Regions from separate parts of the Enterococcus sp. 2201sp1_2201st1_C11_2201SCRN_220225 genome, predicted to be linked through region 1. Evidence: riboswitches for the same ligand, from Rfam matches in the RefSeq annotation. Region 1 holds a riboswitch; the other holds the start of a gene.
What was found. Region 1 has a riboswitch for FMN ahead of ribD (bifunctional diaminohydroxyphosphoribosylaminopyrimidine deaminase/5-amino-6-(5-phosphoribosylamino)uracil reductase RibD). Riboswitches for the same ligand answer to the same signal wherever they lie in the genome.
Positions count from the first base shown of each region.

Region 2: it holds a riboswitch for FMN, as region 1 does, so the genes downstream of both, AB5754_RS05185 (ECF transporter S component) here and ribD (bifunctional diaminohydroxyphosphoribosylaminopyrimidine deaminase/5-amino-6-(5-phosphoribosylamino)uracil reductase RibD) in region 1, are expected to answer to the same signal.

Region 1 is NZ_JBCOJC010000021.1:26,751-42,714, forward strand. Features, by position in the region: gene AB5754_RS07305 (phenylacetate--CoA ligase family protein) at 1-267, opposite strand, end outside; gene AB5754_RS07310 (GNAT family N-acetyltransferase) at 271-1,692, opposite strand; gene AB5754_RS07315 (acyl-CoA reductase) at 1,771-4,227, opposite strand; gene AB5754_RS07320 (hypothetical protein) at 4,239-5,354, opposite strand; gene AB5754_RS07325 (ABC transporter ATP-binding protein) at 5,797-6,477, opposite strand; gene AB5754_RS07330 (ABC transporter permease) at 6,483-7,562, opposite strand; gene AB5754_RS07335 (DUF1456 family protein) at 7,908-8,414, opposite strand; gene ribE (6,7-dimethyl-8-ribityllumazine synthase) at 8,913-9,374, opposite strand; gene ribA (GTP cyclohydrolase II) at 9,425-10,603, opposite strand; gene AB5754_RS07350 (riboflavin synthase) at 10,596-11,213, opposite strand; gene ribD (bifunctional diaminohydroxyphosphoribosylaminopyrimidine deaminase/5-amino-6-(5-phosphoribosylamino)uracil reductase RibD) at 11,215-12,270, opposite strand; FMN riboswitch at 12,392-12,531, opposite strand; gene AB5754_RS07360 (hypothetical protein) at 12,628-13,833, opposite strand; gene AB5754_RS07365 (aldose 1-epimerase family protein) at 13,951-14,826, opposite strand; partial or broken gene AB5754_RS07370 (UxaA family hydrolase) at 14,845-15,964, opposite strand, start outside.
Region 2 is NZ_JBCOJC010000013.1:5,367-21,330, forward strand. Features, by position in the region: gene AB5754_RS05155 (S1 RNA-binding domain-containing protein) at 1-14, shown strand, start outside; gene AB5754_RS05160 (Fur family transcriptional regulator) at 124-585, shown strand; gene xerD (site-specific tyrosine recombinase XerD) at 784-1,674, shown strand; gene AB5754_RS05170 (segregation/condensation protein A) at 1,690-2,454, shown strand; gene scpB (SMC-Scp complex subunit ScpB) at 2,438-3,070, shown strand; gene AB5754_RS05180 (pseudouridine synthase) at 3,070-3,786, shown strand; FMN riboswitch at 3,849-3,968, shown strand; gene AB5754_RS05185 (ECF transporter S component) at 4,117-4,713, shown strand; gene AB5754_RS05190 (M20 family metallopeptidase) at 4,949-6,292, shown strand; gene AB5754_RS05195 (ferredoxin) at 6,369-6,593, opposite strand; gene AB5754_RS05200 (helix-turn-helix domain-containing protein) at 6,622-7,632, shown strand; gene AB5754_RS05205 (ATP-dependent DNA helicase RecQ) at 7,623-9,005, shown strand; gene AB5754_RS05210 (SAG1386/EF1546 family surface-associated protein) at 9,090-9,758, shown strand; gene cmk ((d)CMP kinase) at 9,882-10,553, shown strand; gene rpsA (30S ribosomal protein S1) at 10,727-11,944, shown strand; gene der (ribosome biogenesis GTPase Der) at 12,089-13,399, shown strand; gene AB5754_RS05230 (HU family DNA-binding protein) at 13,730-14,005, shown strand; gene ilvD (dihydroxy-acid dehydratase) at 14,564-15,964, shown strand, end outside.

The DNA.
Region 1 (15,964 bases):
GGCAGTAGATTCACACATGGTTTGCCATTCTTCTTCAGCATAATAAGTCAACTTTGGCTTTCCGGTGGTACCGCCACTGCGAAAAACATGACCGTCTTTTGGCGCATAGGTCAATACTTGGCGGGGATTTTTCCAGAAAGTTCCTTGATCCACGAAAGGAAGCTGAGAAAAATCCAGTTCTTCTGGTAAATCACGGTAAAGTTCTTGGTAAAAAGGAGAATGTTTTCTCGCATAGTCAATGAGATAAGATAAAGGATAACTTTTCATAATTCACTCCTCGATTTCTTTTAGAATGGCCGTAACAAGTTCTGTATAAGGGGCTTCTGTGACGATACCTTCACAGCTCGGAAGCGCGGTAATGACTTTTTGCATCATCAATAAATCCCCTGTCACACCTCCAGGAATCACACCGGTAAAGAAATAGCCTAATTCTTTTAATAAACGATACCCTTCCTGACAGCCTGTTTTTTCCAAAGGCAATAAGGCTTCTACAACTTCTATTTTTCTAGCGGTGAAGTCTCGATCAATTTCTTTAATAATGGTCGCAAAGTCTTTGCCGATAACTTCCACCGTGATTCCCCCAGATTGAGTCAAACAATCACTGTCACTGCGTACACAGCTAGTCTCATTTAGACTTTTACTTTCTTCCAGAACAAATTGATAGTCTTTTCCTAGTTTTTGGTAAGTCTGTTCAATCAGCGGTTGTAATTCAACAGGGGCGTAAAGAGTTGCCGTTTTTTCTTGAAATAAAAGCACACTACAAGCCACTGAAAGGCGTTTTCCATGATTGTATTCACTTTCTACTTTGTCAAATAAGTGATCAAAGGCCACCGCGGTAGGTACAAAGCCTAATTTTGTAGCCACATGTTGAGTCGCTGTGTGGTACAAGACTGGCTTGGTTAATAACGCCGAATAACCTAATTTTTGAGCTTGCTCCACACCATGGGCCATCATCATGGAAAAGACCCCATAGCGCCGAAAGTTATGGCGCACAACCACACTTGCTAATTCTGGCAGCCCAGGATGATTTCGAGAAAACATCAACGCATAGTGCCCGGCCACTTCGCCGTGCTCATTTAGAACTAAGTAAGAACGAATTTCACCGGACTCAATGGTTTCCTTTAACAAGGGAGGCTGATAGAATTTTTCAAAAGAATAAGAATAGCCATATTCATCCCAGATACATAACTCTGCTTGTAGAATTTCTTGTTCACTGGTCACCTCTATAATGTGAAAGTTCAAATCTTTAGGCTTATTTTCAGAAAAGGTTCGCTCTCTAATTTCCACTCGGGGAATATTCATGCGAATAATGGTTTTTTGTCCCGCCAAACCTAAGAATTCCGTACCGATAAAATCCACCATTTGGCGAATCTGGTCATAACTTTTGTCGCTTAGTTTAGGATTGTAGACCAGCTCCCCAATTTTTGCTGCCACAGACCAGTAAGGAGTCCCTCTGTCTTGAAGACTAAATTCAAACTCTTTTTCGTTACAAGCTAATTCCATGGTAAGATAGCCTCGCTTTTCAAAGGCATTTTTCAAGCGGCGCAAAATAAGCTCTTCTGCTACCAATACCAGATTATTGACTTTTTCATGGGGTAATCCCAAAGCTTTTGCAGTTTTTCCAATCAAATCTAATGTAGCCGGCAAATAGCGTTCATGATTAATAAAAGACAGGTTGACTAACTGAATCATCGACTCTCTTCCTTTCTGGTAAGTTTCAGACTATTTAAAATTTCAGCAAATAATTCACATAGTCTAGGGACATTTTTCTTAACACGTCTTAGTCCCGCTTAAAGTACTAGCCACCCGCAAATCCACCACTCGCCGCATTTTGCCACTGGAGCTAATTTGATACTCCTGTAGTTGCTGGGTCACGATTCCTAGTTGATATTGGAGAGTTTCTTTAATTTCTGGATACTCCCTCTTCAAGGTAGCCTCCAAATCAGGAAAATATTCTTCAGCTACAATCAACAGTCGTTCTTTGTCGTGATAATAATCAATCACCAATTGTAAAAAATCATGGTAATCATAGTGCTCAGCCAAAATCTGTTGAAACTTTTGGTAGCTCACTAGATTAGTCGCAAATTTAAAGCTATCGCCAAAACGTCCTTGTAATTCGAATTTTGGTGTTTGCCGACCACAAGGACAAGGTTCCACTACGAAACGCCCTAAATCACCAAGCTCATACCGCTTGATTCTGGTAGCTTCCCCGTTGACTGGTGTTAGTACTATGCGCCCCGTTTCGCCCATAGGTACCGGCTCATCTTGATCCAAAGCCAAAATTTCTAAATATTTAGTAGGATGCAAATGATGCTCTCCATTTTTACAGTATTCACACACATAGCCGATGGTACCAATTTCATTGCAGCCATAAGTCAAAGAGTGAATGGTAATCCCAAACTCTTTTTCTAACTGTTGCTGTAAAGCGGGCTCAAACTGCTCCCCACCGTAAAAAACTTTTTCAAGTTTAGCCGCTTTCAACTGCTCGCCAGCCTCTGTAAAGAGCTTGATTAAATAAGTAGGCATTCCAATTAGAACATTTACCTTATGAGCTTTGATTTCTTTAGCCACAAACTGCAAATCTGGTGCCGCTTGCATCGGCAATTGCGTGGCACCAACCCTTGTTACCGCTTCGTACATACTGATAAAACCACCGTAGAGCTCCCCACCATAAAAAAGATTCATCACACGATCATCGGCTCTCATCCCTGCTGAAATCATAGCGTGGGCCGTGGACCGATACGTTTCAGCAGCATCTGGATAAGTATGATAAGCATATACAGACTGACCACTGCTCCCGCCACTTTTTATGATTAATTGGCCATTTGCTGTGGGGGATTCTTGTTTGCCAAACGCCTCTTTGTGTAGCACTGGCGTATTGACTTTCATAGGTTGAGGAGGTTTCATTTCTGCTAATAAAGCTAGTCCCTTTGGCAAACTCTGATTAGACAGACTGACTTTTTTTACGTAATGGGCCAAGGCATAGCCACCATCATGGGGTTCCCCTGTATACCCCATTAACATCTGACCTGGATTCGTAATCTTAGTCACTCCAGCAGCGTATAACTTGCTGCTGATTTCAGCGATTTCACTTTGTCCACAGCTCAGTCCTACCGTTTGCAAATAATGACGAAAACCTCGTAAATTGCTAATAATGTCCTGGCGATTCATTGGTTTGACAATAAGGGTGCGATAAAGGGGACTTGCTTCTAAGTTGGCATCAAATTTTACGAATAAACGATAATCCGCTCCTTCAAGTACGTTTTGGTCTCCCATAATTTCTGCTAGTTTGGCAACTTCCACTTGGGTGGTGAGTTCTGCTTGCTCGGCAATGGACAACTTGCCTTGGGGATAATTGGGAGAAACTCCCTCAAAAATTGCCGCTAGTTCCTTTGAAAAAGCCATTAATTCTTTTCTATCTGCGGTCTCAAAATAGACCACTTGTGGTGCCGAACAAGCCTGTTGCTCGTTAAGACAAACCTCTTTGGCTAATGCTTGCATCGCTTCAGTATTTCTCCCAGCCGGTGTAAAATATGCAAAACTAATCCGATGCCCCCAACTCACTACTTCAACACCTACAGGAGCTAATTTTTTCACCCCTGAGACTGCCTTTTCTGAACCCCAAACCGCAATCTTATCGCAACAGGCAAAGATTTCTCCCAATAAAGTTTGCTCTGCTGAAGGGATAGGAAAAAGATAAATACGACTGGCCAATAAAGGCTCAATCTCAAGCAATGCTTGGCAAAGTAACAAGGGAATTTCGTAATTGTCCACGGACGTCTTGACTAAATTAATGTTCCCGGTAATCAAGCCTTCCACTAGGCTCAAAAAACCAATTAATGGATCATTGCTACTGGTCACATGCCCTAGAACTCCTACTGGCAACCATCCCTCTAAAATTTTTTGCTCTTCATTGATGTGCTCAATTTCCCCTGGAATACCGCCAAGTTCTCGCTGAATTTTTTTCATCAATGCTTCTTGATTTAAAATTCCCACCGCTTCTTGAATGGTTTCTTGAATTTGTTCTTCAGCCAATCCTTGTCTTGTCAGAGCTTCTGTTAAAAACAATGGATCTTCCACAAGACGTTGCCCTAATTGATCCAAAGCTTGTAAAACAGTGCGGATGGGTAACTCTTGATTTAAATCTACTTGGACTTGTTCATTTAATTTTGCCATGAACTCTGGCAGTTGTGCTCTTCTTTGTAGTTTTCCCCGATATAACCACATGACATTTCCCCCTACCCTTTCAATAATTCACTGGCTGTGATGGCACAACTTTTCGCCTGGGACGTTCCGGCTCGACCTAGAATTTTCATAAAAGGCGCAGAAATCCCACAACCACATTCAGCACCAGCATGTTTGGAAACCAAATCTCCCATTAATACAGAAACCGCGGGTACACTGCGTAAATGCGGCGTAATAAAATTGGCAAAACCCGGCTGGCCATCCGCTACTGACTCCAACGTCTTCACATCCCGCACAATTAAACGGGAATAAACAGGAATATGGAATTGATGATGACTGCACTCAAAATACGGCACGGAATGCTCGGTGGAGCCGTAGCCATCCCGACAATTTTTCTCAGAAAAGCCAAGCATTTCTTCCACCAATTGATACAATGCTTCTTTACTGATTTGTTGCTCGCCATAACCTTTCCAGCCGCCCCCTAACATGGTCATCGAATCTGGGTGTAACGTTAAAGGCGGCATTTTTAACGCTTTCATTTGTTTTAAAGTAAAGTATAAAAAAGAAGGAAAACCAAAGATTCGTATCGGTAGTCCTTGTTTTTCATAGCGTTTCAGACAGTCAATCGTACCAAAAAAATCAAATTCATGTTCCTGACCGTTGTACCGTAAAGCAAAAAAAGTATCATGAACTGGCGCATACTGTAATAAGCCTTGATCCGTTTTAGAGGTTCCTAGTTCATTTTCTCCTACAGGTTCATAGGTATAGAGCAAATAGTTCGTCTGTTCCTCGGATAAAAAGTCGTGATAGCCAAACTGTTGCTTCACCATGGCTTGACCATAGTCCCAACTATCTTGATCAAAAAACATCTGGCTCTTTTGACCACTAGTTCCCGAACTGGTGGCGCGCTGGGCGATTTGTTCTTCTGGCACAGATAGCGAAACATAGTATTTGAAAAAATTGGCGTGCATAAAAGGAATCTTCGCTAAATCAGCCTCTGTTTGTAGCTGATCAGAGCTAAATCCTTTTGCATCCAGTAGCTTTTGATAAAAATCATTCTGTTGCCCATGCCAATTAACCACATCTCTCATGGCTTCTAAAAAGTCCTCACTAGTTTGCTCTTGGTCATAGATATCACTAGCTTCCAATAATCGCCTTCTTGCCTCCACTGACAGCCCTTCTTTCTTATTGTTTTATAATTTAATAGTAACACAATAAGAATATGATGTGCAAAAAGTAGAAAGTATAATAAAATCAATTCCTACAAAAAAATTTAACGAGCCGATTGATTCAATTTTTCTAGTTAGATATTTCCATAATTCTCTTTATTATCAATGGTTAATTCATAAAAACTAGAATTCTGATTTCTTTCTATCAACCTAATTGAAGGTTATATCATAACTGGATTATCCATTTCCAAACAAAGCATAACTTTAATAATTCTTTCATTTTATGTGTAGCTATTACTAAAACTAAGCGCTAGCCTCAAAAGATTACATGATGCCCCACTCTTTCGCTCAGTTTTTTTAGACAACAAAAAAGAGTAGATTTCTCTACTCCAAAAAGATTAGCTCTAAAAAAACACTTTTTAAAAAATTTTTATCATTTTCCTCAAGACATTTCTTCTGGCACCAAAAGTCCATCTTCCATTCTAAAAATCCGGTCACTCCATTGGGTCATCCGGGGATCATGGGTAACCATAATCGTTGCCTTTTGATTTTCGTGGGCCTCTTTGGCTAGTAATTTGACCACGTCATAGGCATGATCCGTATCCAGTGAAGCTGTGGGTTCATCGGCCAAAATCAAACTTGGATCATTGTAAAGAGCCCGGCCAATCGCCACTCGTTGTCGTTCTCCACCGGAAAGATCACGGGGATACTTGTCTTTTAAATCTAAAATATCCAAGGAAGTCAACAATTGGGTGACCCGCTCTTTATTAAGAGCTTCCTTTTTCACTTTATCCACTAAATAAAATTGTTCCTCGATTTTCAAATAAGGAATCAAATTTGAACTTTGCAAAATAAAGCCGATTTCTTTAAAACGTAGCTTACTGCGCTTTTTTTCTGAGAGACTGGTAAAATCATGACCATTGATAAAAATCTGGCCACTGGTAGGATTTTGTAGGCCTCCTGCAATGGTCAAAAAAGTACTCTTCCCCGAACCAGAAGGCCCGATGATGGAGACAAATTCTCCCGGTGCAACGCTAAAGTCAATGTCTTTTAGGGCAGTAACTTCAGTATGCCCACTCCCGAAAACTTTTTTTATCTGACGCATGTCCAATGCTTTTTCCACTTTTCTCATCCTCCAATCGCCGTAATCGGGTCAACCTTCGTCACTGTTCGAATCGAAAAGAGTCCGCCGAGAATCGCTACCACTAATAAGATGACACTATACAGTCCCCACTGTTGTGGCACAACTAAAAACGGCATGGCATCCGGTAAAATCAAACTAGTTCCCAGCGCTAACAAAATCGCTACCGCAACACCAATAATTCCTACCAAAAAAGATTGCGCAATGATGGATTTTGCGATAAAGCCATTGGAAATTCCTTGGGCTTTCATCACTCCAAAAATTGGGGCTTTTTGCATGGTAATGACGTACATAAAAATCCCCACCACCGCAGCTACAATCACAAATAGGAAGTAAATCATTCCATTTAAAGTCAGATTTTGAGCGGCATAACCAGGAATCGCTTCGATGAAATCCGCGGTTTTTATCGCTTCCAAAGTTTCGCTAGCTGCATCAGCATTATCTACCTTTGCCGCACCTTTCACTACCACCGCATTGATTGGTTCTTGCGTCGCCTCAGCAAATTCTTGCCCACCATATTTCAGACTAGTAAACGTCTCTAATGACGTATAAATCACTGGTGATACTAAATAATAAGTAGCTGGAAAAATTCCCGTAATCGTCAAAGGTTCCGCATATTTCCCAATCGTGACTTGATCACCGATTTCATAGCCACTATCCGCCAAATTTTGTGAGATGATAATCTCATTTTTAGCAGAAAAACTCTTGCCACTGGTCACTTGGGGCAAAATAAACGCATCTTTTTCCGTTGCAAATAGATTGATGTCTTCTTTTGCCTGTTCTTTTTTAATCGCTCCACTGAAGATTCCAACTGGCGCTTTCTCACTCGCCGTAACCCGCTCTAAATCTTCTTGGGTTAGTTGAGAAGCATTTAAGCTTTGATTGGCATCCGAGGCTAAAACCACTTCATCTGCCTGCCAATTGACAATCCCTTGATCAAATTCATGAGCCAGTCCCGTCGCCAAGCCTGAAAGCAAAAAGACCACATAAGACACCAACACCATAATGCCGATGATTAAACTATACCGTAATTTGGCATAACGCATTTCTTTACGGGCTAAGAACATCTCTTTCCATCCTCCTTAGATTGCATTCCTTATTTCTCGAAATCTATCCTATTTCTGTGCAAAGAACAGTATACGATTATTTATGACGACTTGTCACTTTATCTGTTTTGCAAAAGTACTCTTAAAAAATGCAAGGAAAACAAAAACCGCAAATCTCATTAAATGTAGATTCGCGGTTTTTCAACTTTTAGTATCATTTTAAGTTAGGCGCTAAGATTAGCGTTAGCCTTCTTTTCTATAAAGATTGCCTCTTTTAACAGGCCTTCCTTTAAGTAACGCCCTCTTTTTTCCTTTGATCTCCCTGCGAATCTCGATGATTCTGGCAGATAGTTAGCCTAAGCCTAGCTATTTTCTTCTATTATAAATACCCAAGCCTTTGAGAAAATTACGCATGTATTTATCCCCACAAGGTTTAAAATTTCGTTGCCCTTCTTTTCTCAAAAAAGCCCCGATTTCTCCTTTTGATGGATATAACTCAACCTCGGCAAAAATAGCTAAAATATCTTCTGTAGTCATGGAAAGAGCGATTTTTAGCTTTTTTAGTAACACATTATTGATGTGTTTGATTTCTTTGCTCTGTTGCACTGCCGTTTCTGTCGGTTTATCTTTTTGTGGTCCTCTGGCTAGAAGAATTAGGCCATTTAAAAAAGCATCAAACATTTGATTATTGATGGCTTTTTCATACACATTGCGTTTTTCATCGTCTTCATGCTTGTCTTGCACTTTGGTCAGTACCGCCCGCGCCTCGTCTTTCGTCAGGGGTACACCTCCTAGCTCAAAGGCTTTGATTAAATCGCTATCCTTCAAGTCGATGGCATAACGCAAGCGCAATAATCGATCATTATTATTCATTTCTTCCTCCAAGTTGATTTGTTTTGGTATTCTCCAACACTAAATTTTTTATCCTATAACACTCATCAAAGTTTCGAGATAGTTTATTTTCTTTTGCTTAAAAATACAACTGAGAAAAAAGGCATTGACCAATTCGTTTTCACTGGTACTTCTGCCGAATGACTACTAAAATACGAGCGACGTGCTTCATTTTTTTCAATATGGGTGTTTTGCCAGAAGATCGCCAATATAATTACTTCCTTTATCATACACTCCTTTAACTTCTACTCGTAAGCTATTATATGGTGAATTATGTAGATTGCCTACTAAAATATCTGTATTTACAGTTTTGAATCACCTTTTCGCCAATAAACCCGCAATCCTACGAACATAAACGAAGGATTGCGGGTCATCGTGATAATATATTTGAAAAATTTGTGACTATGAGCGTTTCTTATTAATTCACAAACGACTTAAACTCTCACTATGAAAAACTTGCCTAGCCCCAACTGTGACGCTTTAAATCAGACGATTCAACGAAATCATTTCAATCAACCCTTGGGCCGTTTCCGATCCTTTGTTTCCGGCTTTCGTTCCAGCTCTTTCAATGGCCTGTTCGATAGTTTCCGTAGTTAACACACCAAACATCACCGGAATATCTGAATTTAAGCCGATTTGGGCCACTCCTTTGGCCACTTCATTGCTCACCAGTTCATAATGGGTGGTAGCCCCGCGAATTACCGCACCGAGAGTAATCACTCCGTCGTATTTACCCGTCTGAACTAATTTCTTTGTAATAAATGGAATTTCAAATGCTCCCGGAACCCAGTAAACATCGATATCCACTTCATTCACGCCGTGACGCAATAAATTGTCCTTGGCGCCACTTAAAAGTTTTGCCGTAATAAACTCATTAAAACGAGCAATTACGATGCCTACCTTGATTCCTTTTTCTGAAAATGTGCCTTCAAATTGTGTCATTGTCTATTCCTCCTAAAATTGTTTTTTAATAGAAAATCTAAAATACTTTACTAAACCGTCAATAAATGATGAAATTTTTCTTTTTTGGTTTTCAAATAGTTTTGGTTTTCTTTAAACGGGGTTGTTTCTAATGGCACGCGTTCCACCACTTCAATCCCCATTTTTTCTAATTCTTGGATTTTGTCAGGATTATTGGTCATGAGTCGAACTTGCTTTATCTGCATCGCTTGCAACATTTCAACGGCAAAGTGATACTCCCGTTCATCGGCATGAAAGCCTAATTCCAAATTGGCTTCTACGGTGTCCCGACCCTTTTCTTGTAATTGATAAGCCCGCAATTTATTTTTCAGCCCGATTCCCCGCCCTTCTTGTCGCAAGTAAAGAATCGCACCGGCACCTTCTGCTTCAATCATTTTCATCGCTTGATGCAGTTGTTCCCCACAATCACAACGATGAGAGCCAAAAACATCTCCGGTTAGACATTCGGAATGAATCCGCACTAGGAGTGGTTGTTCAGAATTTTGGATATCTCCTTTTGACAAAAGCAAGTGTTCCCGCTGTTCTTGATCTTCAAATAGGGAGAGTTGAAAGTCCCCATAGGCTGTTGGTAATGCCACGGTCAATTGCCCTTTTGCGGACAAATACGTTGCCAATTCTTCAATGGTAATAAAAGGTAACTGCCATTTATTTGCTAGTTCTTCCAATTGGGGGCGTCGCGCCATAGTGCCATCTTCATTGAGGATTTCACAAATATAGGCCGCTTCGCTTTGATTGGCGAGTTTGGCTAAATCCAAAGCTGCTTCCGTATGGCCTCTTCTTATCAACACACCTCCGGATTTCCCAATCAATGGAAAAATGTGTCCCGGACGATGAAACTCATCGGCCTCGCTTTGTGGATTGGCCAAAGCTTGAATCGTTTTGGCTCGTTCAAAAGCAGAAATCCCGGTAGTCGTACTCCGATGATCCACACTCACCGTAAAGGCTGTCCCAAAACTATCGGTATTTTGTTCCACCATTTCAGAAAGTGCCAGACGTTGGGCAATCCTTTGGGAAATTGGGGCACAAATCAATCCTCGAGCAAATTTCGTCATGAAATTCACGGTTTCACTAGTTGCCAAGTTGGCGATACCGATTAAATCTCCTTCTGCTTCCCTGTTCTCATCATCTGCCACAATCACCAATCCACCGTTTTGTAATTGTTTAATTGCAGTTTCAATTCTTTCACTCATATGCCATTTCCTTTCTGATTTCCTGTTGTCCTTGGGCTTTGAGATATTTACCAATTAAATCCGTCTCAATATTCACTCGTTCTCCCCGGTTCAACTTTCCTAAATTCGTCTGATCTTTAGAATGAGGAATCAATCCCACTGAAAAGCGTTGTTGTGAAACTGCCGTCACCGTCAAGCTTACCCCATTAATCGCAATGGAACCTTGAGGAATAATTTCACCTTGGAGCGTTTTGGGGTAATCAAAGGTTAATAACAAGGCATTTTCTAGGACTCGTTTGTCTACCAGCCGGGTGGTACAGTCCACATGCCCTGCCACCAGATGTCCTTCCAAGCGACCGTTAAACTGCAATGCCCGTTCCAAATTCACAAGGTCGTTGATTTTGGCTGTGGCAAAGGTCGTTCGTTGATAGGTTTCCGGCATGATATCCACCGTGAAATGGGTTTGTTCTTTTTTCACTGCAGTCAAGCAAACTCCATTAATAGCCATACTGTCGCCAATGGCATAATCCGCTACTAGCGATTCGGAAGCCTGGCAAGTTAACAAAATCGTCTTGCCTTGATGATGAATCTGTTTAATTCGTCCTTGTTCTTGGATTAATCCTGTAAACATCCTATCTTCTCCTCCCAACGATGCGGAGGTTTCCGTCAATGGTTTCAACTGTTAAGTCACTAAGATTTGTAACAGATTCTACTAGCCGTTGACTGGAAAAACTCGAGGTGCTATTTCCGCCAATCACTTTAGACGCTACATAAGTTATCAGTTCATCCCACAGCCCACTGGCCAAGAACGCATCATGGATTTGTGCGCCTCCTTCAACGTAAACAGATTGAATCCCTCGCCGAGTTAACTCACCGATTACCAGTTCAATAGTTACCTCAGGAAATGAAAGGACCTCCACCCACTTGGGCATTTTGGCAACGGGCTTTCTTTCCGTAAAGATTAATATCTGTCCTTTGTCCTCTTGAAAGAGTCTTAGTTCTGGGTATTCCAAAGTCTGTCCTTTGCGATCAAGAATGATTCGTAGCGGTGGAAATAAGACATCTTTCGTCGTGCCCAAAGTGGGATTATCAATTAACAAAGTTTGACTGCCCACTAGTATAGCTTGATAATCACCCCGTTCCTCATGAACTCTTTGTGATACTTCCTCATTGGTTAAAGAGGTACGTTGACCAGCTAAAGCAATTTTGCCATCTAAGGAAATTGCTTGTTTCAAAGTAATGTAAGGCCTTTGATGTTCATAAAAGAAATTGTAAAAGGGATTTAGTTGGCGTACTTTTTCAGTCATCACACCACTGATAACTTCTATCCCTTGTTCTTCTAAAAACTGTTTTCCTTTTCTTGCCACCAATGGATTTGGGTCTAATTGCCCAATCACCACTCGTTTAATGCCACTATCTAAAATGGTCTTTGTACAAGGTGGCTGTTTCCCATAATGATGACAAGGTTCCAAGGTCACATAAATGGTTGAATTGAATAATTTTTCGGGAGTATTACATGATTGAATAGCATTCATTTCTGCGTGGGGCTGGCCATAAGCTAAGTGACTTCCCACGGCAATTACTTGATTTTCTGAGACGATTACGGCCCCGACTAAAGGGTTCGTAAAGGTTTTTCCCGCCCCTTTCAGTGCTTCCTGAATGGCAAGTCTCATATAGGTTTCATGCATTCATCTTCCTCCTTTCCAAATGAAAAAGGCCTCGTGCAATTCATCACACGAGGCCTTAAATAGGCAAACTCAAAGAAACTACGACAAAAAAAGCTGACACTTCTCCTATCCTTTTCGATAAGTTTTTCTTCTCCCATCCAGACTTTAACTGTCGGTTCCAGATTCACACTGGATCAACCGCAAATACTTATGCGGGTCACGGACTTCAAGGTATGCCTTGTCACCGTCGGTCGGGAATTACACCCTGCCCCGAAGATTCTTATTCAATTCAGTAAAACCTTACTACTCTTTTGGAAATTCGTCAATGAGATTTTATGCTTTCTCTATTCACCTTTTTTCAAAAGTAAAGCCATTTATCTATTCTTCCTCTAAACCAGTCAATAATTCTTGTTTGATTTCAAATAGATAGTTCATTGCCTGTCGTTGATTTTCTTGGCTGCCTTCTACCGTACAGACTAAATTTAACTGTTGTTTAAAAGTATTGAAGCAAACTTGATACCCGGGAGTTTTGCGAAAAGATCCTGACATAAAAGCATCCACTACTTGAGCATCTTCAAAATTTAGCCGTTTTTCATCAATTGTCATCATATTCGTATAAGAAATTTTGCGAGGATGGTACGTTTGTTTTAAGGCCGCCCGGATCTCATCTAAGCTTTGAGCTGAATCAGACAATAATGGCTGAATTGACTCAATAAACTCACGATTGCGTTTAAGTAAAGCCATCTCTTCATGAACTTTTGCAACCGATTGCCAAAAGGGTTCGTGGTGAGTAAGAGAAACAATCGGATTGTAGCGTGCCGTATAGTTACCAATCCGCAAACCTTTGTCCTCAGCCAAAAACTGCCGTGTATCAGTGGGACAAGCTAGCTGAATTTCTGAATGTGTCGGATTGTATTTAGCCAAAAAGCGCATATAACCTGCCAATAGACTATCGTTTAGCGAAAAGCCTCGTTGCTTTCCGTAGGCTTTCAGCTTAGCCAATTCTTCGACTGAAAGCGTGATTCGATTGGCCATTTTATATGTTTTTTCTCCTTGATTACTGGCAAAAGGGAGATTCAAAGGCTCGGATGAATCGGACCGACTGACTGAGGAGGTCTTTTGTTTAAAAGAACGGTACACATCCATGATTTCCCACTGGTTTTCTCCTAATTCGCTAGCCTCAGCCCCATTATATAAAGCAATTAGTGCATAGAGTAGTTGTTTAAAACCCGAAGCATCTGAAAAAATATGACTACCCATCATTATCAATTCGCCAGTATCTCCTTGCTGGCGTAAATAGATTTTTACTTGTGGCTGGTGTAGAAAATCAAGTTTTGTATCATAAATATTACCTTTGCCATCTATGACTTGTAGAATTTTTTCGGTGACTAGATAAAAACAGTTTTCAGTAAAATCATAGCCACAAGCAATTTGAGGAAGAATCTCGATTAGTTTTTCAATCGCTTCTTCTAGTCGTTTTACTTGAGGCAGTTGCGTTAATTTCAATTGGATTAAAACTGAGGGATACACCCGTTTGAAACCTAACGTATGAATCAAACTGCTTTTCTGAGCAGGATAGTTCATTCTTTACATCTCCTTATTACCAAAATCAGGAACCAAATGTCTAACTTACACATTTGATTCCTGCATTTTTAAAGAACTACTGATTGTTTGTGATTTTAGCTTGTGATTAAATTATGCTTATTCAAAGGTTAGCGTACAAGTTAAGGATTGTTCACTCTTTGGTGCAAGGTGTGCGTTTCCTTCTTTGTGACTGATTTCTTGGCTTTGATCAATGACATCTGGCAAGCCACAAAATGGTTCTAAACAGATGAAATCCAAGTCTTCGTCTTCTTTCGTCCACAAACAGAAATATGGAAAGCCATTTAATGCCATTTTTACTTGATGAGCGGACTTTTCGGAACGTAAAATCACTTGATCGATTTGATTGTTTAATATGATCAAGCCCGATTCAAAGATCTTTCTAGTTAGTGGCAATACTTTTGCCCCATTGTTAAATAAATGTTTCTTCCCTGAACGATACGGATAGGGATTTTTTTTGATTTCAAATTGTTCTAAAGTCGCCTCCGAGGTTTCAAACAAAATTTGATACTCTTCAAAACTTCCCTCATCGTCTATCGGTACATTGAAAGCGGGATGGAAACCAAATGAATAGGACAGTTCTTGTTCATCCAAGTTTTTAACGGTAAAGGTATGTCGCAATTGCTGATCGACCAGTTCAAAAGTTACTTGAAGCTCAAAATGGAAAGGATAGCTTTTGAACGTCTCCTCATTATCTCGCAAACGTAAAATGAGTTTGTTTGAATACTGCTGGGCAACCTCAAAAAGATAATCACTGGCAAATCCATGTTGCTGCATAGGGTAAGTCTTTCCCTCAATCAGGTAGCTGTCTTGGGTGGAGCGTCCAATAGCAGGAAACAACAATGGCGCATGTTTTGGCCACTGGCTTCCATTCCAGATGTAATCAAATTGCGCTTGCTTATTTACGACACGGGTCAACTGGGCCCCTTTTTGATCAATTTCAACAACTAAAAAATCATTTTCAATTCGAAGCATTTCTACACCTTCTCATTTTTATAGTGTTACACCGTTTTTGAAAATAGCGATTTCTCTAAAATTATTCATTTCATTCCGGGTTTCTTCCCCACTAGCCACGGCGATAATTTTATCGATAAAATCATTTAGCACTTGTTCTTTGTCTTCATTCAATAAGCGACCAGCGTTAAAGTCCATCCAGTGGGTTTTCTTATTAAAAATCTCATTATTAGTAGCAACTTTCATAGTCGGAACATAAGAACCAAAAGGCGTACCGCGACCGGTTGTAAAGAGCACCAATTGGCAATCGGCAGAAGCTAGATTACTTGCGGCAACCAAGTCATTCCCTGGTCCTTCCAACAAACTCAAGCCTTGTTTTTTGATTTTTTCACCGTATTTCAGTACATCCATCACAGCAGCCGTTCCCGCTTTTTGAGTACAGCCCAATGATTTATCTTCTAAGGTTGTGATTCCGCCATCTTTATTACCTGGTGAAGGATTTTCATAAATAGGTTCTCCGTAGCTGGTAAAGTAATGCTTGAAGCCATTGATTAATTGAACGATTTCTTCAAAAACAGCTTCATCTTTGGCCCGGGCCATGAGAATTTGTTCCGCCCCAAACATCTCTGGAACTTCTGTCAAGACGGTACTGCCATTTTGTGAGATTAAGAAGTCAGAAAACATGCCTAGTAATGGATTGGCGGTAATTCCCGAAAATCCATCAGAGCCACCACATTTTAAACCAATCTTCAATTCAGATAACGGTAACTCTTCTCGCTGATCATTTTTAGCTGCTTGATAGATTTCTTCAAGCAATTCCGCTCCGGCTTCGATTTCGTCATCCACTTTTTGAGCGACTAAGAATTTTACGCGATCAGGATCCACTTCTCCTAACAATTCCCGAAAAGCATCTACAGTATTGTTTTCACAACCTAGTCCAAAGACTAAAACGCCGCCTGCATTAGGATGTTTGACGGCATCGGCCAACACCCGCCGTGTATTTTCATGATCATCTCCTAATTGGGAGCAACCATAGGGATGTTTTAAAATCGTGATATTATCAAAAGGCGCAATATCACTGTGATTGGCTTTAAAAAGCTCAACAATCCGTTCTGCAATTCCATTGACACAGCCCACCGTTGGAACGATAAATAGATCG
Region 2 (15,964 bases), on a different contig from region 1:
TAGTTTCTAAATGAGAATAGCTTGTCTTATTGAAAAAATTACTTTATAATAAGTATGATTTAATTTATATTTGTGTATCTTTAATTATAATAAATATAAAGTAAGAAAAGAGGAGACCGGGTTATGAACACAGGTACTGCCTTAATGAAAATCAAGAAACAGCTTCATGAAGCCGGTTTTAAACTAACACCGCAACGGGAAGCTACATTGTTGGTGTTGTTAGAAAATGAGAAAGACCATCTTTCTGCAGAAGAAGTTTTTTTCTTTGTCAAGCGGAAAAGTCCTGAAATTGGTTTGGCCACTGTCTATCGTACGTTGGAGATTTTAACGGATCTTCATGTAGTGGATAAAGTTAGTTTTAATGACGGTGTAGCCCGTTATGACTTACGCAAAGAAGGGGCCAAACACTTTCATCATCATTTGCTTTGTCTGGAATGTGGCAATATTGAAGAAATCGAAGAAGACCTTTTAGGAGAAGTGGAAGAAGTAGTAGAAAGTCGCTATCATTTTCTTGTAAAAGATCATCGTCTGACTTTTCATGGGATTTGTCAAAGTTGCCAAGCAAAGCAAACAAAGGCCCAGTAATAGTTAGTTCGATTTGAGACCTGTCAAAGGGTCTCTTTTTTTATTATCAAGTTTTGACTATGTTTGACTTCACGAACTCGTTTTGTCTTTTTTATGAATTGGCAAAAGAAAACAGCTTCTGCTGGGGAAAAATCGGTTTTGACTATCACAATCTCTTGGAATTTGCTATGATAGGGAAGCGAAAGTTGAGGGAATAAGATGGAAGAGGTCATCATTGATTATTTACATTATCTATTGATTGAACGAGGCTTGTCTCAAAACACACGGCAAAGTTATCGTCGAGATTTGATGCAATATCTAGAATACTTGAACAAAAAGCAAATCACTTCATGGCAAGACGTGGATCGTTTTTTAGTTTTAGGTTTTTTACAAGAATTGCAACAAGCGGGTAAATCCACGGCGACTGTGACCCGGATGATTTCTAGCTTGCGTCGCTTTCATCAATACTTACGGCAAGAACGCTATACCGATCACGATCCTATGCAGCACATTGAAACGCCAAAGAAACAGCAAAAATTGCCGGACACGTTAAGTTTGGTAGAAGTGGAAGCGCTGATTGAAACACCGGACACGAAAGAGCCGTTGGGTTTACGGAATCGGGCGATTTTAGAAGTGATGTATGCTACCGGGTTACGGGTAAGCGAGTTGATCGGGTTAAAACTAAATGATTTGCATTTAACCATTGGCCTTTTACAAGCCACAGGTAAAGGAGATAAGGAACGGATTGTACCTTTAGGGGACTATGCTATTGAATGGGTAACGCGCTATTTAGATGAAGCGCGACCAACTTTGACGCAACATCATCCAGAAGAAGATCATCTTTTTGTCAATCATCACGGGACGGGGCTTTCTCGTCAGGGGATTTGGAAAAATCTAAAAGAAATTGTGAGAGAAGCGGGGATTCACAAAACGGTTACGCCCCATACTTTACGTCATAGTTTTGCCACCCATCTCTTGGAAAATGGCGCAGACTTACGTACAGTACAAGAACTGCTGGGTCATGCGGATATTTCCACCACTCAGATTTATACCCACATTACTAAAAAAAGAATGACCGATGTCTACAAAGAATACTTCCCTCGGGCCTAGGAAAGGAGCCAAGTTTTGAGCGAAATTAAGATAAAATTGGATGTCTTTGAAGGACCACTAGACCTGTTGTTGCATCTGATTAAAACATTGGAAATCGATATTTACGATATTCCCATAGCCCAAGTTACTGACCAGTACATGGGCTATATTCATGCGATGAAAACTTTGGAGCTAGAATTAGCCGGAGAATACTTAGTAATGGCGGCCACGTTAATGGCAATTAAGTCACAAATGCTTTTACCAAAACAAGAATTAGAGCCAGAAGACGAAGAAATCTATGAAGAAGACCCTCGAGATGCTCTGGTGAATCAGCTCTTGGAATACCGTAAGTACAAATACGCAGCAGAATTACTTTCGGAAAAAGCCGAAGAACGCAGTCAGTATTTCACCAAAGAACCGATGGACGTGGATGATTTCAAAGAAGAAGATCGTAGTTTACCGAAAAACCAAATTACCACTGTAGACTTGTTTTTGGCTTTTCATAAAATGTTGGAGAAGAAAAAGAAACGGCAAATTATTGAAACTACCATTAGTAGTGACGAAAATTCCATTGAAGATCGAATGGATGAAATCAAGCGTGGAATTGCCCATTTGTCCGCTCATGAAGGTCGTAGTTTAACATCTTTTATGGAAAGTTATAGTAAGACTGAAATCGTCACTACTTTTATGGCTATGTTAGAGCTGATGAAAAACAGAGAAATTCGCGTGGTGCAAGAAGATAATTACGGTGAAATTTTGTTATATGGTATGAAAGAGGGAGAATATGAACAAGAGCAGTGAACTGGAGGCCTTGCTATTTGTAGTGGGGGATGAAGGAATTGGCTTAGAAGAGTTAAGCTATTTGCTGAATCTACCTACAGAAGCGGTTTATCAATTGATTCAAGAGCTACAAGGCCGGTATCAAGTAAGTGAACAAACGGCTTTAAATATTTTAGAAGTAGGCAATCACTTTGTTTTGACGACTAAGCGAGAATTTGCCCCTCTATTAAAAAAATATGCCCAATCTCCATTGGCTAATCGTCTGTCTCAAGCAGCCTTGGAGACGTTGGCCATTATTGCATACAAACAGCCTATTACCCGGATGGAAGTGGATGAAATTCGGGGAGTTCAGTCCTCTGGCTCGGTACAAAAATTAGCCGCTCGTCAGTTAATTGAAGAAAAAGGTCGAGTGGAAGGGCCAGGTCGCGCGATTTTATATGGGACGACAAGTCACTTTATGAATTACTTTGGCTTAAAAGACTTGGCGGAATTACCTGATATTCAGTCCATGGAAAGTGAATTAGAAGAAGAATTACCCCTGGACTTGTTTTTTGACCGCTACCAAGAGGAAGTATCAGAAATGGTTGAAGCCACTGAAATTGACTTATCAAGTCAAGAAAGAGATGAGGAACAATAATGGAAAGATTACAAAAAGTGATTGCCCATGCTGGCATTGCATCCCGGCGAAAAGCGGAAGAATATATTTTAGCTGGGCGAGTAAAAGTCAATGGGGATGTGACGACTGAACTAGGAGTTAAGGTTTCAGCGAAGGATCTAGTGGAAGTGGACAATGTGCCCATTTACCAAGAAGAACCAGTACATTATCTTTTTTATAAACCTCGAGGCGTGATTTCTGCAGTCAGTGATGACAAGGGTCGTAAAGTGGTGACGGATTATTTCCCACAAATTTCAGAACGGATTTATCCAGTGGGGCGCTTAGATTATGATACTTCAGGATTGTTGTTATTAACGAATGATGGCGCTTTTGCCCAACGTTTAACCCATCCAAAACACGAGGTGGACAAACGCTATGTGGCCAAGGTCAAAGGAGTAGCCAATCAAAAAAATCTCTATCCCTTAACCAAGGGAATGAAAATTGAAGGCTACAAACTGACTCCAGCCCGCTATGAAATCATTTCAGTGGATGCCAAAGCCGAAACTAGTGTGGTTGCTTTAACCATTCACGAAGGGCGCAATCATCAAGTGAAAAATATGTTTAAAGCAGTGGGATTGCCAGTGCAGAAGCTGAAACGAGAAGGCTATGGTGAGTTGACTTTAGGCAATTTACGGCCAGGAGAATCCCGGAAACTTTCCAAACACGAAGTAAGTCAATTGTTGCAACAATCTAAATAACGAAACCAAAAGCTTGCAAAGGTTTACGAAAACTGTATAATAAGCTTGTAAACTAAATAAAGGTTCGTCTTCAGGGGCAGGGTGTGATTCCCGACCGGTGGTATAGTCCACGACCCACTTTTCAGTGGTTGAATCGGTGTAATTCCGATACCGACAGTATAGTCTGGATAAAGAAGATAGGGCTTATTTGCGTGTCTTTCACCAGATAACTCTACTCTGCTTTCCCCTGGGAAGCAGAGTTTTTTGTTTTTGGTAAAGCTGGCAAAGAGGTTCGTTTGAAGATGAATCCTTCACTATTAGGCAAAATGCCAAAAAGGAGAGGATTTCAACATGAAGAACACCAAGGTACAAAAAATGATTGCAGTCGCAATGTTTGCGGCAATGGCGGTAGTGCTCCAGTATGTAGCGTTTCCCGTAATTCCAGCTTTTAGCTTTTTGAAAGTGGATTTTAGTGATACGCCTGTGATGCTGAGCATGTTTTTATATGGTCCAGTAGCCGGGATTGCCACCGCTTTTATCCGTTCGGCATTGCATTTATTCACTACGGGCCTTGAGCCTACCAACATCGTGGGGGATGTAACCAGCTTTTTAGCTAGTACTATTTTCACTTTGCCAATGTATTATTTCTTTAATAAAGGCATGAACAAACGTAAAAATAAAGTTCTAGGAGTAGTTACCGGGATTGCTGCATTGACGATTTTTATGAGTGTGGCTAACTATTTTGTGATTACACCCTTGTATCTAAGCTTTTACGGCGTCACTGCAGACCAATTTTTAGGCACGTCTATGGCGCAATACATTGCCATTGGAATCATTCCGTTTAACTTGATTAAAGGGATTATTGTCAGCGGAGTATTTTTAGCAATTTATTTGAAGCTTTACCCATGGTTGGTAAAAAAGCAACACCGTGAAGCACAAGGATTATAAAGGATTATTCAAAAAAGCAGCTTCGGTTGAACCGAGGCTGCTTTTTTCTTTTGAAATGGGGCGTGTTAAAAAACAGGCAAGAAAAATTGACTAAGCTATCTCAAGGATTGGACTAGAGAGATTTCCAAGAAGGCGTTAGGGTTAATTTCCAAATCAAAACTAGACAAACGGCTTTTTCTCGGCTACCATAATTGCAGTGAGAAAAACCGGCTATTTTTAAATTGGAGGAACAAACATGGCTTTTATTACAAAGGAACATCAAGAAAAAGCAGTAATGGCATTGGCAGATTTAATTGCCATTCCCTCAGTATTAGATGAAGCAGATGCTAAAGCGGGACAGCCTTTTGGTGAGAACTGCTTAAAAGCGTTAGAACACACATTAGCGTTGTGCGAATCTTTGGGATTTACCACTTATCAAGATCCAGAGGGTTACTACGGTTATGCAGAAGTCGGTGAAGGAGAAGAACTTTTTGGGATTTTGTGCCACTTGGATGTGGTACCGGCTGTGGGACAAAGTGGTTGGGAATCAGAACCTTTCACTCCAATAATCACCGATGAAGTGATTATCGGCCGAGGCGCACAAGACGATAAAGGACCAACCGTTGCGGCTTTATATGGTGTAAAAGCTTTAATGGATGCAAAAGTGACTTTTAAGCAACGAGTACGCTTTATTTTTGGAACGGATGAAGAGAATCTTTGGCGCTGTATCAATCGTTACAATGAAAAAGAAGAGATGATTACCGCAGGCTTTGCACCGGATTCCAAATTTCCATTAATCTTTGCGGAAAAAGGATTATTGCAAGTTTACTTTGAAGGTGTTGGCAGTAATGAATTGTCAATTGAGGCGGGGGGATCATTAAATGTGGTGCCTGATCACGCCCTTTATTCTGGAGATAAAGTAGAGGCTGTGGCTACAGAACTTCTGAAACTTGGTTATTCTTTTGAAAAAGTTGACGACTGCATTACGGTACAAGGAAAGAGTGTTCACTCTAAACTAGCACCAGAAGGAATGAATGCCATTACCCGCTTAGCTGAAGCTTTGGTAAATACCAACTCCTTTACCAATTCAGTGTTAGACGTGGCAGGTAAAGTGATTAAGACAGATGCCACCGGAGAAAGTTTAGTAGGCTTGTTCCAAGATGAGGTTTCTGGTGTCATGACTTTAAATGTGGCCAAAATGGAAATCACACCGACGAGAAGCCGTTTAGGGTTAGATATCCGCTATCCGGTGACCTTGGAAAAAGAAACATTGGTGGCAGCTTTAAAAGATGCTGCCGCAAAATACGGTCTAACTTATCACGAACACGATTATTTAGCACCACTATATGTTCCAATTGAAAGTGATTTGATTCAAACTTTATTGTCTACTTATCGCCAGCTGACTGGAGATATGACGGAGCCCTTTGTCAATGGAGGGGCTACCTTTGCCCGGGCTATGAATAACTGCGTGGCGTTTGGGGCCATGTTTGGCGATACTCCAGACTATGTACATCAAGCTAATGAACAATGGTCTTTGGCAAGTTTTTATCAAGTGATGGAAATCTATGGGGAAACAGTGTATCGCATTTGTTGTGAGTAAAAGCCAAAAACGGCTGAATCATTTAAGGTTCAGCCGTAAGCTATGATAAAGATTTACGTATTTGCTAAAAAGAGGGTTAATCCTCTAGCTTTTCAATGAGGATTGCTCGAACAGGGCATTTGCCGGCCGCTTTTTTTAAGGCGGCCAATTCTGTTTCACTGATGAATTGTTGGCGAGCTTCTGGTTCCTGTTTAAAAAGCAAGATTCCTTCTTCATCATAGTCAAAAATTGTGGGGGCATAAACTGCACACAGTCCGCAACTAATACATAATTCAGGTTTGATTTTCGCTAAAGATGTCATAATAAGACTCACTTTCGGAGGAATTAAGATGGATGAGTTTATTTTAGCCTTGTTTGCGCCAGGAGACAAGCTGAAGGCTACCACATTGTATCAACTGTTAATCGGGAAAAAAACGACTTCCGTATTGCTCTTTGGTTGTTTGCACGATTTATTGCCTTTTGTGGGCTTGTTTCCCAAAGTATCGCAACGAGACTTTGAGATTCAATTACAAAAATTAGTGCAAGAAGGACATTTAATTGATGTAAAAGAAGGTTTTTATCAGCGAGGACAGGGGATAGAACTTACAAAAGAAAAACAGCAAGTTTTGAATCATCTCAATCATTTTCGTTATGGGAAAAGTGAGGCTGCAGCGTGGCGCATGTTGCAATTTGTCATTCAAGTGGCTTCTAATTATCACAGACAGCCGACTTTTATCCCTTTAGAAACCGCTCCGATGTTTACAGAACCGGTGCGTCTTTTGATTCGTCAACAGCAAGAGCATTTACGAGAAATTTTGAAAGAAGAGTTGACCCAGCTTTTAGGTCAGCTGGATCAAGAGATAGCAAATAAACTAGCTCAAAGTTTTTCTGGTTGGCAGGTGGTAGGTAAGACAAGCTATCAATTATTGCCACCTTGGGCGAGTGATGCGCCTTGGAATTACTTAGTGCCGCTAGCTTGGCATCAGGCTTTTTTTCAGGAAGTAGAAAGAGAAACCAACCTAGTTTGTTACCAACTATTGGCACCATTTTTCTTATGGGATCGCAATCAAAGTAGCTTAAGTACTCAAGCACTTTTTGAAGCGGGCTTTTCCTTTGAAGAAGTCTGTCAAAAGCGACAGTTAAAACCTGGTACGATTAATGATCACTTGATTGAGTGGGCGTTACGAGATGATAAATTTATCTTTGCAGATTTTATTGCCCCTGCTTCAGAGAAACTTTTAGCAAATAAACCTGGGGATCCTTTGACTTGGCGCTTTAAAGAAGTGGCTAGCTTAGAAGTGGATTTTTTGTCCTTTGCTTTGTATCAGATCAAGACAAAGGAGGAAAGAAAATGTTTTTAAAATTGGCGTTAAAACAATATTTTGGTTTTGATGAGTTTCATCCGGGACAAGAAGCGGTAATTGAAAGTGTCCTATCCGGTCATGATACCCTGGGAATTTTGCCCACTGGTACGGGGAAGAGCTTGTGTTATCAATTGCCAGGCTACTTGGTAGAAGGTCTTGTAGTGGTAGTCTCACCTTTAATTGCTTTGATGGAAGATCAAGTCTCTTCTTTACAAGCAACCGGTGAAAAACGCTGCATTTCCTTGACGTCTCACGTTGAACCTAGGGATCGCTATGCAATTTTGCAACGTTTAAAACAATACAAATTTCTTTTTTTAAGTCCCGAAATGCTGCGAACACCAGTGGTTTTAAAAGCTTTAACTCAAGTAAAACTCGCCTTTTTAGTAGTAGATGAGGCTCATTGTGTCTCCCAATGGGGAATTGAGTTTCGACCAGAGTACCGTCTATTACCAGAAGTCAAAAAGCAGTTGAACAATCCCGTGACTTTGGCGTTAACGGCTACGGCCACTAAAAAAGTAGCAAAAGATATTGAAAACTTACTGTTAAACGACCAGTGCCAAATTTTTCGCCATTCATCTGATCGGCCTAACATCGCTTATTTTGTAGAGCAGCCGGAAGATAAAACCGTTTGGATTGACCATTACCTTCAACAGACCCAGGCCAGTGGGTTGATTTATTGTGCCACGAGACAATCAGTGGAAGATTTGTATCAGGCTCTCTCAGGTAAAATTCCTTGTGGGTATTATCATGGAGGCTTAAGTCAAGACCAGCGGCGGTTGTTACAACAGCAGTTTTTACAAGGGCAATTGCAAGTGTTGATTGCCACAAACGCCTTTGGAATGGGGATTAACAAACCAGACTTGCGTTTTGTGATTCATTATGACTTGCCGGATAGCCCGGAAAGCTATTTGCAAGAAAGCGGTCGAGCCGGCAGAGACGGGAAAGCGGCACAAGGGATTTTACTTTATCAAACAGGTGACGAAAGAGTCCAGCAGTTCTTTCAACAAAAGCTTTGGGAAGAACGCAGTGGATTGCAAGCTTTGCTAGAAGGAAAGGCCACCGCAAAGACTGATTTACAAGAAAAATGGCTAACTTTAATGGATGAGACGAATAATCAAGAGCTACTTACAGAACTGGCGGACAATGCCCTCAGTAAAGACCAGCGTTTAAATAGTATGCTGGATTATGTGAAGACAAAAGGCTGCCGCCGTCAGTTTCTTTTAGCTTATTTTGGCGAGGATGTCACAGAGACTCCTGAGGTTTGTTGTGATTTTCATGGAGCGCAATTGGCTTTTTTTAAAGGGGAAGAGAAAACCGAAAGTACAACTGCTGTTACCGCTTGGCAAGAGATATTGCTAAAATTATTTTAAGAAAAAGGCAGTCTTAGATTTTTCAAGACAGTCAAGATTCACCTATGGTATAATAGCCAACGAATGACAACAGGAGGTATTACAGTGAGTAAACGAGACGACTTCAACAACAATGAGAATCAAGAACCATGGGAACAACCAATTTATGACACAGAAGGGGACGACTTAGGTTCTCGGAGCCAACGTCGAGGCCAAAAAAATGGCAACAAAGTATTTTTGATTAGTCTAGTAGTACTACTGGTACTTTGTATTGGTTTGATTATGGGCTTTTATGCAGTAGTGACCCGGGATACAGACCGTGCCGCCGTATCTGAAAGCACCACCGAAACAACTTCTTCAATTGCTAGCTCTACAAAAGAATCTTCTACTGTAGAATCTACAAAGGAAAGTTCTTCAGAAAGTTCCTCTTCTAGTTCTTCCAGCGAAACGGTGCCAAGTTCCAGTGAAACCGTACCTAGCTCTAGTGAAGAAACACCTGCTGCCGACGATACGATGCAACAAGCCGATGGCACTACCACAAACGGCAATACGGACGCATATGGCAATACTGTAGCGGATGGTACTCAAACACAAAATGACCAAACTACCCAAGAAGCTTCAAAAGATGGGGACTACACGTTGGTTCAATCCGGTGAAGGCCCTAACCAAGTAGCAGCACGCACTGGGGTTTCCGTTGATACTATCTTTGCTTTAAATGGTTTGGATCCCAACAACTATATGTTGTATCCAGGTATGCAATTACGCATTCGTTAAGATTTGTTATTAGGATGAAACAGCTTTGAAGTGCTACTGTTTAGTAGTGCTTCAAATTTTTAGGGGCTTATTCGGGCCTCTTTCTTTATGTAGGGAAATCAGTTACAAAGAGGAGCTAGTTCAGTGAAAAAAATCAATATCGCCATTGACGGTCCAGCGTCATCGGGAAAAAGTACAGTGGCTAAAATCATCGCCAAAGATCTCGGTTATATTTATACAGATACTGGGGCCATGTATCGCAGTGTGACGTATCTTGCTTTAAAACACCAAGTGGCTTTTGATGATGAAGCAGGGTTGGTAGCTTTAATTGAAAACTACCCCATTACTTTTAGTCAAACTTCCAAGGGACAAGCAGTTTTTTGTGATGGTGAAGAAGTCACATCAGATATTCGAAACCATGATGTTACGAATAACGTTTCAGAAGTTGCTGCCCACGAAAAAGTTCGGGAACGCTTAGTAGCCCAACAACAAAAAATTGCCGCTGAAGGTGGCGTGGTTATGGACGGCCGAGACATTGGCACCAAAGTCTTGCCTAATGCCGAAGTGAAAATCTTTTTAGTTGCCAGTGTAGATGAGCGGGCGGAACGGCGCTACAAAGAAAACTTGAGCAAAGGATTAGCCACTGACTTGGCGACTTTAAAAGAAGAAATCAAACATCGGGATTATTTAGATTCTCATCGGGAAGTTTCGCCATTAAAACAAGCGAAAGATGCTCGATTAATCGATACTACTGGAATGTCCATTGAGGATGTGGTGGCTGCGATTGAAAAGATTGTGGAAGAGACGCTTGCCTAATCTTTTGAGTCTTTTTGAGAAGAAATTTAGGAGTTTTTAGCAAAAAATTGGATGAAAACGTGATTATTCAAAAGAATTGAGCGAAATCGCTTTATTTTTCTTTCAGTTTATTTTACACTTAAAGTTGTAGCTATGCATTTATTTAATATGTGTTGGTTAGGAGGACATGAGTCATGACAGAAATGAACAATCAAGTAGAAGGCAATCAATCAATGGCAGACGCATTGGAGAACTTCGGTGAGGTGAAAATCGGTGATGTGGTCAAAGGTGAAGTATTAGCCGTTGAAGACAAACAAGCCGTTGTAGGAATCGAAGGCGCCGGTGTTGAAGGGGTTGTTCCAGCCAAGGAACTTTCTACTTTGCCAGTGGAAGACATCAACGAAATTGTAAAGGTGGGGGATGTCTTAGAACTAGTTGTCATCTCATCTATCGGCAAAGACAAGGAAAACGGTAGTTACCTACTTTCCAAACGCCGTCTAGACGCGAAAAAAGTCTGGGCTGACATTGAACAAGATTTTAAAGATGGAAAAATCATCGAAGCCCCTGTTACCGATGTGGTCAAAGGTGGTTTGGTCGTTGACGTAGGTGTTCGTGGTTTTGTACCGGCATCTATGGTAGAAGATCATTTCGTTGCTGATTTTTCTAGCTATAAAGGCCAAACCTTGGCATTTAAAATTGTGGAAATCGAACCATCAGAAAACCGCTTGATCTTATCTCACAAAGCGATTGTGGAATCAGAAAAAGCTGGTAAAAAACAAGAATTATTGGCTTCTCTTCACGAAGGGGATGTTGTGGAAGGTGCCGTTGCTCGTTTGACTGACTTCGGAGCTTTCGTAGACCTTGGTGGCATCGATGGCTTAGTCCATGTATCTGAGATTTCTCACAGCCACATTGCCAAACCAAGTGATGCTTTAAAAGTTGGCGACCAAGTACAAGTTGCTGTTTTAAGTGTTGATCCTGATCGGGAACGGATTTCTCTATCGATTAAAGATACATTGCCTGGGCCTTGGGATCATATTGAAGAAAAAGCAGCACAAGGCACTGTTTTAGACGGTGTAGTGAAACGTCTGACAAGCTTTGGTGCTTTTGTGGAAGTCTTCCCAGGAGTTGAAGGGTTGGTACACATTTCCCAAATCTCTCACAAACACATCGCGACTCCTCATGAAGTGTTAGCAGAAGGAAATCAAGTTCAAGTAAAAGTCTTGGAAGTCAATCCTGAAGAACACCGTATTGCCTTAAGCATTAAAGCATTGGAAGAAAAACCAGCTGATGCGAAAGAAGAAGTGGAAGAAGTTGAAGAGTATGTCTTACCTGAAGAAACGACTGGTTTCTCCATGGGGGATATCTTGGGAGCTGCTTTAAAAGACAACGACGATAATGAAGAAGCGTAAGCGAAATTGAGTGAGAACCCTTTGCAGCTTGAAGACTGCAAAGGGTTTTTTAACTTGCAACTTGATGATAGATTGGGTAAACTAACGTAGGTCGGAATGTATTAGGTAAATAAAGAAAGCAGCGAAGAAAGGTAGGAGAGCGCAATGGCAAATCCAACAATTGCAATCGTCGGGCGTCCCAATGTGGGCAAGTCCACGATTTTTAACCGGATCGCCGGAGAACGCATCTCTATCGTAGAAGATACTCCGGGGGTAACCCGAGATCGGATTTATGCGACAGGAGAATGGTTAGGACGGGAGTTTTCCGTCATTGATACCGGGGGAATCGATCTTGGGGATGAACCCTTTATGGATCAAATCAAGCATCAAGCAGAAATCGCAATTGATGAAGCAGATGTAATTATTTTAGTGACCAGTGCTAGAGAAGGGGTCACTGACGCGGATGAACTGGTGGCGCGAATTTTGTACAAGAGCAATAAACCAGTGATTTTAGCCGTGAACAAAGTAGACAATCCCGAAATGCGAGCCGATATTTATGAGTTTTATGCACTAGGTCTGGGAGATCCATTCCCGGTTTCGGGTAGTCACGGTTTAGGAATCGGTGATATCTTAGATGAAGCAGTAAAAAATTTCACTACAGAAATTGAAGAAGAAGACGACAGCATCATCAAGTTCTCATTAATTGGACGACCAAATGTAGGCAAATCTTCTTTGATTAATGCTTTATTAGGAGAAGAACGAGTTATCGTTTCTGATGTGGAAGGTACTACCAGAGACGCCATTGATACTCATTTTGTAGCGGAAAATGGTCAAGAGTTTACTATGATTGACACTGCGGGGATGCGTAAACGAGGTAAAGTCTACGAAAACACCGAAAAATATAGTGTTATGCGGGCAATGCGGGCAATCGAACGCTCTGATGTCATTTTAATGGTACTAAACGCCCACGAAGGGATTCGGGAACAAGATAAAAAAGTCGCCGGCTATGCTCATGAAGCTGGTAAAGGGATCATTATTTTGGTGAATAAATGGGACTTGGTGGCAAAAGAAACCAATACGTTACGGGACTTTGAGGAAGAAATCAGAGATGAGTTCCAATATTTGGATTATGCACCGATTTTATTTGTTTCTGCAGTGACCAAACAACGATTAAACAAGTTACCTGCACTAATCGAAGAAGTCAGCATGAATCAAAATATGCGGGTGCCTTCTGCCTTGTTAAATGACGTAATTATGGATGCAGTCGCCATTAATCCTACACCAACGGACAAAGGCAAACGGTTGAAAATTTTCTATGCCACACAAGTTGCGGTAAAACCACCAACATTTGTAATCTTCGTCAATGAAGAAGAATTGATGCACTTTTCTTATGCACGCTTTTTGGAAAATCAAATTCGCAATGCCTTCACCTTTGAAGGGACGCCGATTCGGATTATTCCTCGGCGACGAAAATAGGCTTGTAGAGATGGAAGATTTCCATCTCTTTTTTTGAACTTTATGCTTGACAGAACAAGGTTTTCGTGAACTTTTTTGCGGATTTTTGAAGTCAAAAATGACTTTCTTAAGGTAGATTTTTGACTATTTTGGACAAAATTGTAAAAAAGTGGGAAATACGCGAAAAAAAAGCCGGAGAATCGGTGTTATCCTTGATATTACAGCATTCTTGTGATAACGTATTAACAGAATATTGATGGGAATCAATATTTGGCGAGGAAGTTTGGACCACTCAAATTTCCTTACTTGATGTTTCTACATCAAACCACGTGTTGAGGAGGTGAATCATTCATGGCAAATAAAGCAGAATTGATCGAACAAGTTGCAAAAGCGACTGACTTGACTAAGAAAGACGCAACAGCAGCTGTTGAAGCAGTCTTTTCAACCATCCAAGAAGCTTTAGCTAACGGTGAAAAAGTTCAATTGATCGGTTTCGGTAACTTCGAAGTACGCTCTCGTGCAGAACGTAAAGGACGTAACCCACAAACTGGCGAAGAAATTCAAATTCCTGCAAGCAAAATTCCTGCATTCAAACCAGGGAAAGCGTTGAAGGATGCTGTTAAATAAGACAGTTTTGCGAACCTCTGAGAAATCAGAGGTTCTTTTTTATAAACAAGGGAATGTTTAGTAACGAAAAATAAAAAAGCTGAGGACTTCTTTTGGAAAAGGAGTCTTTTTTGCATTAGAGTTTTTTGACCATTTATTAGCAGGAACAGCGTACTTACTTAGAGAATTAAGTGGTCTAAACACACCATAAATTAATTTATCTCATTATAATTTCATTTAAAAAGAATTCATGCTATACTTTTAAGTAACAGGAATGGTTTAAAACGATTTGTGTAAAAATAAAAAAAATTCAGAAAATTTGTTGACTTTGCTTACAATTAAAGATATAGTAAAAAAAACATTCTTTTAGAAATCTTGACGAAAGGGGCGATTGAAATGCAAATGAATCAAAAACAGCAAGAAATCGTCATTTTAGTCATTTACCAGAGGACTTGAAACGTAGGGAAACCTGATCGTTTGAGTCCTGTTTGCGTTACGAATGGGATTCTGTCAAGCATCCCATTCTCTAATATGGGATGCTTTTTTATACGCAAAAATGCTGGAGGGGGAGTTAGATAGATGCGAAGTGATCAGATTAAAAAGGGAATTGATGCGGCGCCGGCAAGAAGCTTACTGTATGCCACGGGACAAGTAAAAAATATTCAGGACATGAATAAGCCCTTTATTGCGATTTGTAATTCTTACATTGATATTGTCCCGGGACATGTGCACTTACGGGAATTAGCGGATGTAGCCAAAGAAGCAATCCGGGAAGCTGGGGGGATTCCTTTCGAGTTCAATACCATTGGGGTAGATGACGGGATTGCCATGGGGCACATTGGCATGCGCTATTCGTTGCCAAGTCGGGAATTAATCGCCGATGCAGCCGAAACGGTGATTAACGCTCATTGGTTTGATGGGGTCTTATACTTACCAAACTGTGACAAGATTACTCCAGGGATGATTATGGCAGCGGTACGCACCAATGTTCCAGCGGCCTTTGTCTCCGGAGGGCCGATGAAAGCAGGGGTAGATCCACGGGGGCATCAGACTACCTTATCTTCCATGTTTGAAGCGGTGGGAGCATATAAAGAAGGACAGATGTCTGAGGTAGATTTTCAATTTATGGAAGAAAATGCTTGTCCAACTTGTGGTTCTTGTGCCGGTATGTTTACAGCCAACTCCATGAATTGTCTTTTGGAAATTTTAGGATTAGCTCTACCGGGCAACGGAACGGTGCTAGCAGTTTCTGAGGAACGGCGAGAATTGGTAAAACAAACAGCCAACCATTTAATGGAGCTTGTGAAAAAAGATATTAAGCCGCGAGATATTGTTACCAAAGAAGCCATTGATGATGCTTTTGCATTGGATATGGCGATGGGGGGCTCCACGAATACTGTCTTGCACACCTTGGCTATTGCCAATGAAGCAGAAATTGAGTACCAGCTAGAAGAAGTCAACGAGATTGCCAAGCGCGTACCGTATTTATCAAAAATCGCACCGTCTTCTGCTTATTCTATGCACGATGTTCATGAAGCTGGCGGGGTTTCGGCCATTATCAATGAACTGGTTTCCATTGAAGGAGCAATTCATCCAGACCGAATGACGGTAACAGGTAAAACCATTCGAGAAAATGTAGCCACAGCCAAAATTAAAAATCCTGAAGTTATTCATCCTAAAGAAACCCCCTATAGTCCAGTGGGAGGGCTGTCCATTCTCTACGGTAATTTAGCGCCAAAAGGTGGGGTCATCAAAGTCGGGGGCGTTGATCCAAGTGTGAAGCATTTTACAGGAAAAGCGATTTGTTTTGATTCTCATGATGAAGCAGTAGCGGCCATTGATGACCATCGTGTGCAAGCAGGACATGTGGTGGTGATTCGTTATGAAGGGCCAAAAGGAGGCCCGGGAATGCCGGAAATGCTGGCTCCAACTTCTAGTATTGTAGGACGCGGTTTGGGAAAAGACGTAGCACTCATTACC